2 regions of the Tessaracoccus flavescens genome follow, and region 1 is predicted to be linked to the other one. Evidence: predicted binding sites of a transcription regulator. Region 1 holds the regulator's gene; the other holds the start of a gene.
The links. The regulator LexA, encoded in region 1, represses DNA repair genes until DNA is damaged. The targets are predictions, from matches to a motif close to TCGAACANNTGTTCGA.

Region 1 (3,407 bases):
GGAAGTACTTGGTGGTGACGATCGTGGAGGCGTTTACGCTCCAGGACGTGGGGAACTCGACGCCCTTCTGCTCGAAGACGGTCTCGCCCGTCTTCCAGTTGGTCTGCACCACGTCGCGGCGGTCCCACTCCACCTCGTCGTAGGGGTGCACCCCCTTCGTGGTGAAGACGCGCTCGATCTTGAGGCCCTTGCCTGCCTCTGTCTTCTTCTGGCGCGTGCTGCGCGCTGCTGTGGCGGTCATGCTTTCCCCTCTGCGGTGTGGTGATGTGAATCCGGTGGCGGGCGTACCCGTCAACTGATCAGTGGCTCCTGGTTGGCGGCACCTACGAGGACCTCTCGCCCCTTAGGTGCCACAGCCTCGGTCGCGCCGAGCCGCAGCGCATCGATCTCCCGCTGGAAGTCGTCGACCGAGTCGTAGTTCTTGTAGACGCTCGCGAATCTGAGATACGCGACGGCGTCCAGTTCCTCGAGCGGGCCGAGGATGGCCACACCGATCTTCTCTGACGGAATCTCGGCGAAACCGGATGCCCGGAGCGACTCCTCCACCCGCTGCGCCAGGGAGGCGAGCTGCGCGGGCGTCACGGGACGACCCTTGCATGCCTTCGAGACACCACGGATGACCTTGTCGCGGCTGAACGCCTCGACGACGCCCGAGCGCTTCACGACGGTCAGGACGATCTGTTCGACGGTGGTGAACTTGCGCTCACACATCGGGCACGCACGCCTGCGCCGGATGGCTGAGCCATCCTCGGTGGCACGCGAATCCGACACCTTGGTGTCGCCGTGCCGGCAGAACGGGCAGTGCATTGTTCCTCGACCAACCTTCGTGATTCCCAGTGGAGCTACTAAGGTGCCACGTCGCCATCAAAACCACAAGTTATTGTGTGGCGACAGTGGCACAACCACTAGATATAGGAATCCTAGGTCGACCCGTGTCGGGAGACAACACCGACACGCCCGGTAATTTCAGCAGCGGAAACCGCGGCCGCCTACGGCTGCACGTGCGCCCAGGCAGGGTCACCCGCGACGTACTCGCGGGCCGGATCAGGAGTGGAATCGGCCGCGAGCTGACCCACCGAGACCACCGCGCCACCCAGGGCGAGCAGGCCGACCACCGCGACCTTGAGCACCAGCAGCGGCGAGGGCTTGACCGCGCGCCGTGCGGCGGCGCACGACGCGACCTTCGCCACCCGACCCGCAGCCAGCGGGCGGACGGGGTGGGCCTGGGGAAGGCGGAGCTCTGGACGAGCCGCCGGGGACGCGGCGACGACACGACGCGCACCGGCGTCGACAACCTGGAAGCGAACTGCGGCGGTCATGGGGACCACTCCTCTCGTCCTAGAACAACTGTTCGAATATGACTCTAGCGCCTCTCAGCCCAAATTGGAACACCCGTTCGATCGGCGTGTCGTGCGCTGTTGACCACACTCCACACGACGGGTCTGACAATTTCTGACCGGGGAACACGCCGGGCCGGATTTCGAACACACGTTCGCCATCGGCGCTAGCATGTGTGCATGGCCGAGAAGACCCCACGCCGCGGACGCCCAAGCAATGCCTCGCTCGAAGCCGAACTCGGCAACGTCACCTCGTTGCCCGACGGGCCGGAGGACCTGCACGGGCTCACCGCCAGGCAGATCGCGATCCTGCAGGTGATCCGCGAGTCCATCGACGAGAACGGCTACCCGCCCAGCATCCGCGAGGTCGCCACCCGGGCAGGCCTCGCCTCCACCTCCTCGGTCGCCTACCAACTCAAGGTGCTGGAGGAGAAGGGCTTCCTGCGGCGCGACCCCAACCGTCCGCGCGCCGTGGTGGTGCAGTTCCCCGGCGAGGAGCAACTGGACCCGGCGCAGCACTTCGACTCGACGCCCAGGTCGGTCAGTGCTCCCCTCCTCGGCCGCATCGCGGCGGGAGGGCCGATCCTCGCCGAGCAGCAGATCGACGACGTCTTCGCCCTGCCGAAGCAGCTCGTGGGTGAGGGTGAGGTCTTCATGCTGGAGGTCAAGGGCGACTCCATGATCGAGGCGGCCATCTGCGACGGCGACTGGGTCGTCGTCAAGCGGCAGAACGACGCCGTCAACGGCGACATCGTCGCGGCTCTGCTCGATGACGAGGCGACGGTCAAGACGTTCCGCCGGAAGGACGGCCAGGTGTGGCTGCTCCCACACAACGAGCTGTACTCCCCCATCGACGGCACCCACGCCCAGATCATGGGCAAAGTCGTCGCGGTGATGCGCAAGCTCTGAGCGCTACTCCTCGCCCCGTAGCCGGCGCAACGCGCGCACGGCGATGTCGCCGTCGGTGGTCATCCAGAAGTCGGGAAGCGACGCCTTCAGGAACGATCCGTAGCGCGCCGTGACCAGGCGCGGATCGAGCATGGCGACCACTCCCCTGTCCTCCGACCTGCGGATCAGCCGTCCTGCACCCTGCGCGAGCAGCAGCGCGGCATGGGTCGCGGCCACCGACATGAAGCCGTTGCCTCCGGCGTCGTCGACCGACTTCTTCCTCGCCTGCATAAGCGGATCGTCCGGACGCGGGAACGGGATCTTGTCGATGATCACCAGTTGGCACGTCTCGCCGGGGACGTCGACCCCCTGCCACAGCGACATGGTCCCGAACAGTGAGGTCTCCGGCTCGGCCGTGAACCGGCGGGTCAGCTCGGAGAGTTGCGCATCCCCCTGGGCGAGGATCGTCTGCTTGGGCAGCTCGCGGCGACAGTACTCCGCGGCCTGCTCCGCCGCCCGGCGTGATGCGAAGAGCCCGAGCGTTCGCCCACCGGCGGCCCAGATCAACTGGGCGATCTCCGCGAGGGTCTCCTCGTTCATGCCGTCCCGGCCGGGCGGAGGCAGTCGCTTCGCGACGTAGAGGATGCCCTGCTTTGCGTAGTTGAACGGCGACCCGACGTCGATGCCCCGCCAGGCGAACTCGTCCGAGGGCTCTCCCTCGGGCTCGATCCTGTCCACGGCACGCAGGCCGACGGAGGCCGCCGCCGGCTCGAAGGAGCCGCCAAGCGACAGCGTGGCGGAGGTCAGCACGGTGGTGGTCTCGCCGAAGACCTGGTTGCGCAGAAGGCCTGCGACGTTGAGCGGCGCCACGTAGGCGGCCCGCCCCATGATCTCGGAATGGGTGACCCAGACGACGTCGGCGTCGGCGAGGGAGGCGATCCGGCCTGCGACCTCGAAGATCTCCTTGACCGCCGAGGTCGCCTGCTGCCGCTCGGGGTCATCGGTGACCTTGCCTAGCACGCTGACCACCTTGCGGCTGATGTCGCGCAGGGCCGCTGCTGCGTAGGGCAGCGGCGCGGAGGCCTCCGTGATGCGGGTCAGCTCCGACTCGTCGAGGGCCTCGCGCAGCGCATCGGACTGTTCGAGAAAATCGGTGGCGAGGTCGTCGTCGAGCCACGTGAG
Region 2 (3,407 bases), 1.4 Mb from region 1:
ACAAGCGATTCCGGGAACTGCCGCCCACTGCGCGGCAGCCGATCGCCCGGGGCAATTAACACACATCCCCATTGCCCCCTTCCAGTCGAATTTCCAGTCGACGCATTGCTGGTGTCTCCGCTCCGCGGCTAGACGGATCATGCCGATACGCGCGCGCACCGTGGTCGGGGAGGGGACCGGCCAACTGGTGACGATGTGGGCCTGAGCCCAAGTCGTCCGACGGGCCGTCAACGTCCACACAGCGGACCCTTCTGCGCCTGAACCGTCACGCTCTTGAGTTGTCACCGGCTGGGACGACGGCCTGGCCGGTGGGCTCGCCCCAGCCGCTCAGGTGGCGAGCCCGACGTCGATCCGGAGGCCCGAACGCGCGGGCACCGGTGTCCGCCCGGGATCGAGCCGTCGTGGTGGGATTAACTCCGGCCGCTCAGAGGCGTTCATCCTGACCTCCCAACGGTCGGTCGGGTCGTAGCCGCTGCGCAGCGGGTATCCGGCCCCGACCAGCGACCGCCCATGGCGCCGGTCCCGCTCGGATCCGGGTGCCACGAGGACGGAGTCCTCCCGGGAACCTGATGGCTGGGCTCGCTCGGCTGGCCCCGGTGGCCCGAGGACGGAGTCGTCCGGGGCCCCTGATGGTGGAAGCTGGCCGGGTGGCGTGACGCCAGAGCCCTCGGGCGGTGGCGAGCCCGGCCGTGCGGGGTTGTGATCGTGCGGCACCGGTGGACTTGAACCGCGGCTGCGCTGGTCGTCGTGCATCCGCAGGGGTTCGACCATGGCGTGGTGCTGTGCGCAGACGAGCACGAGGTTCGCAAGGCAGGTGGGTCCGCCCTCCCACCAGGGAACGATGTGGTGCGCATCACACGCCTCGTCGGGCTGCTCGCAGCCTGGGAAGGTGCAGCCGCCGTCGCGCAGCGACAGGGCTTTGCGGATCGGATCTGTGACGAGCCGCTGGGTCCGCCCGACGTCGAGGAGTTCCGAATCTGCACCGAGCACGACCGGGGTGAGATCGGCGTCACAGCACAGCCGCCGGAGGTCCCCGGCCGAGACCCGCTCGCCGTGGGTCAGCACCCCGGCCTGCTCGGCCCGCTCCCGCAGCGACTCCTCCTGCATCACCACGACGACACGCGGCCGGTCGCCCGCGACCTTGGGTGCCGCCTTGCGCACCTGCATGGCGCGGACGATGCGCACCAGCGCATCGGCATCGCGCTGCTCCGGGCTGTCGGACGGGCGACCGAGCGCAGGTGACGGCCTGCCGTCGTCGCGTGCCTGCCGCCGCTCCGAGGCCCGGTATGACGCCACGAGCCGCGCCAGTGCCTCGCCGTCCACGGCAGGCAGCGACCCGTTGAAGATCATCGAGCCGTCATCGAAGCGGTATCGGAAGCACCGCTGAGCCAGAGCGCGTTCGCGCTGCCTCTGTAGCCGCTGCCGCTCCCGCTCGGCCGCTCCCTCGCGGGTCAGCGCGGGGTCGACCACATCGAGCACGCGTTGGGTCATGGACCGCAGTTGTTCGTGGGTGGCGCTCCCAGCCTGCTCGACGAGGAAGCGCTCCGCATGTTCGTGCTGCTCGTCGCTCAGATCGCTCGGTAACTGGTTGAGCACGCGGGTGATGCTGTCGGCCTGGCGTGAGGTGACCGAGCCCTCCAGCGCTGCTGCCCGGACCTCCGGGTGGGCCGCGAGGTCATGGCCGGCGAAGATCGTCGCCGCGGCAACCGCCTGAGTGGTGCGACCTGTCGACTTGAGCCAGGTGGTGAGCGGGACGCCCACCGCCCGCTCGGCCACCTTCCGGCGGTCGGCATCGGCGGCCATCACCCGATGCTGCGTCTGCAGCTGCTCGGCCGCTACGCGGATCGCATCGAGCAGCTCCAGCTCACGCCGAACAGTGATCGGCTCATCGGGGGAGGGATCGCGGAGCAGCTCGAGCCCGGCCCGGATCAACGCGACTGCCTTGTCGCGTCGGCTCTGGGACTGCTGCGGCTCCATGTGCTGAGTTTACGGCAACTTGGCGAAAAATCAAATAGATGTTCTAATAATTTTCCGAGATTGACATCCGGGCGAACCCGCGCCGTCCGCGGGCGGCGGGGGGACAGGCGCCAAACCGAAAGCGGAGTCCCCGAACAGAACCTGATCCGGTCCAGCGAGTTCCGTCCACCGGTTCGCTGATCCGAGGAGCCGGCCAGTTACAGGCCATGGGGTGCGCGGACCCCGTATGGTCGGTGTCGAGACCGCCTCGGCCGCCCCTGAGATCGGCGCGGGGCGCGCCGGAGACGACCCCGACCTTGCGCCGACTCCCAGCGCCCGTCGCCGTATTCGTTGCGCTTCTCTCGGCTCTCGTCCTGGCAAGCGAGGTGCTCGGGGCCGTTGCGCAGGCTCCGGCCGAGTCGCGCGAGGCTGAGGCCGGGATCGTGGGTCACTTTGGCGCTGTGGTCCGGACCGTGGACGTGTTCGAGGGCCTTTCGACGACGGGCGCCGCCGCTGCGCGGGGCGGCCCTGCTCAAGGGACGGGAAGAGGGGTGGCGCGTTCGCGGGGGGGTCCTGCTCATGTGACGGGAACGACGGGGGCCGCCTCGCGCGGCGGCGCTGGATGGCGACCGGGAACAGGGGCGGTGCCGCTGCCCGTGGTGCCACCTCCGACCCCGCGGCGGTGGCCATGTCGTCGTGGACTACGGGGCAGACTGGTGCTCCCTGTGCAAGCAGCTCTCCCCGAAAGCAGAAGGCCCGGCGGAGCAGCAGCTCCACCGGGCCTCCCCGCACCTCGATCAGCCGAAGCGACCCGTGATGTAGTCCTCAGTGGCCTTCTGGTCAGGGTTGTGGAAGATCTTCTCCGTCGAGCCGATCTCGATCAGTTCACCCGGCTGCCCGTGGGCCTTCAGGTTGAAGAACGCCGTCTGGTCCGACACACGCGCCGCCTGCTGCATATTGTGGGTCACGATCACGACGGTGTAGGTCTCCTTGAGTTCCTTGATCAGGTCCTCGATGGCGAGCGTCGAGATCGGGTCGAGCGCGGAGCACGGCTCGTCCATCAGCAGCACGTCGGGGGAGACCGCGATCGCTCGGGCAATGCACAGTCGCTGCTGCTGACCGCCCGACAGGCCCGACCCGGGGCGGTCCAGACGGTCCTGGACCTCCTTCCACAGGTTTGCGCCGCGCAGCGACCGCTCGACGATGTCGTCGGCCTCGGAGCGCGAGATGCGCGAGTTGTTCAGCCGCGCGCCTGCCAGCACATTCTCCTTGATGCTCATCGTCGGGAACGGGTTGGGCCGCTGGAACACCATGCCGACCTGACGGCGCACGCGCACCGGGTCGACGGCGGGGTCGTACAGGTTGACGCCGTCGAGCAGCACCTCGCCCTGGCAGTACGCGCCAGGGATGACCTCGTGCATGCGGTTGAGCGAACGCAGCACGGTCGACTT

Region 2: the regulator LexA is predicted to act here: its motif matches at 2,008-2,023, upstream of BW733_RS04500 (HNH endonuclease signature motif containing protein).

The regions. Positions count from the first base shown of each region.
Region 1 is NZ_CP019607.1:3,129,138-3,132,544, reverse strand. Features, by position in the region: gene BW733_RS15200 (vitamin B12-dependent ribonucleotide reductase) at 1-241, opposite strand, end outside; gene nrdR (transcriptional regulator NrdR) at 292-807, opposite strand; gene BW733_RS15190 (hypothetical protein) at 990-1,319, opposite strand; gene lexA (transcriptional repressor LexA) at 1,518-2,246, shown strand; gene BW733_RS15180 (ATP-dependent DNA helicase) at 2,250-3,407, opposite strand, start outside.
Region 2 is NZ_CP019607.1:919,793-923,199, reverse strand. Features, by position in the region: gene BW733_RS04500 (HNH endonuclease signature motif containing protein) at 328-1,977, opposite strand; gene pstB (phosphate ABC transporter ATP-binding protein PstB) at 2,754-3,407, opposite strand, start outside.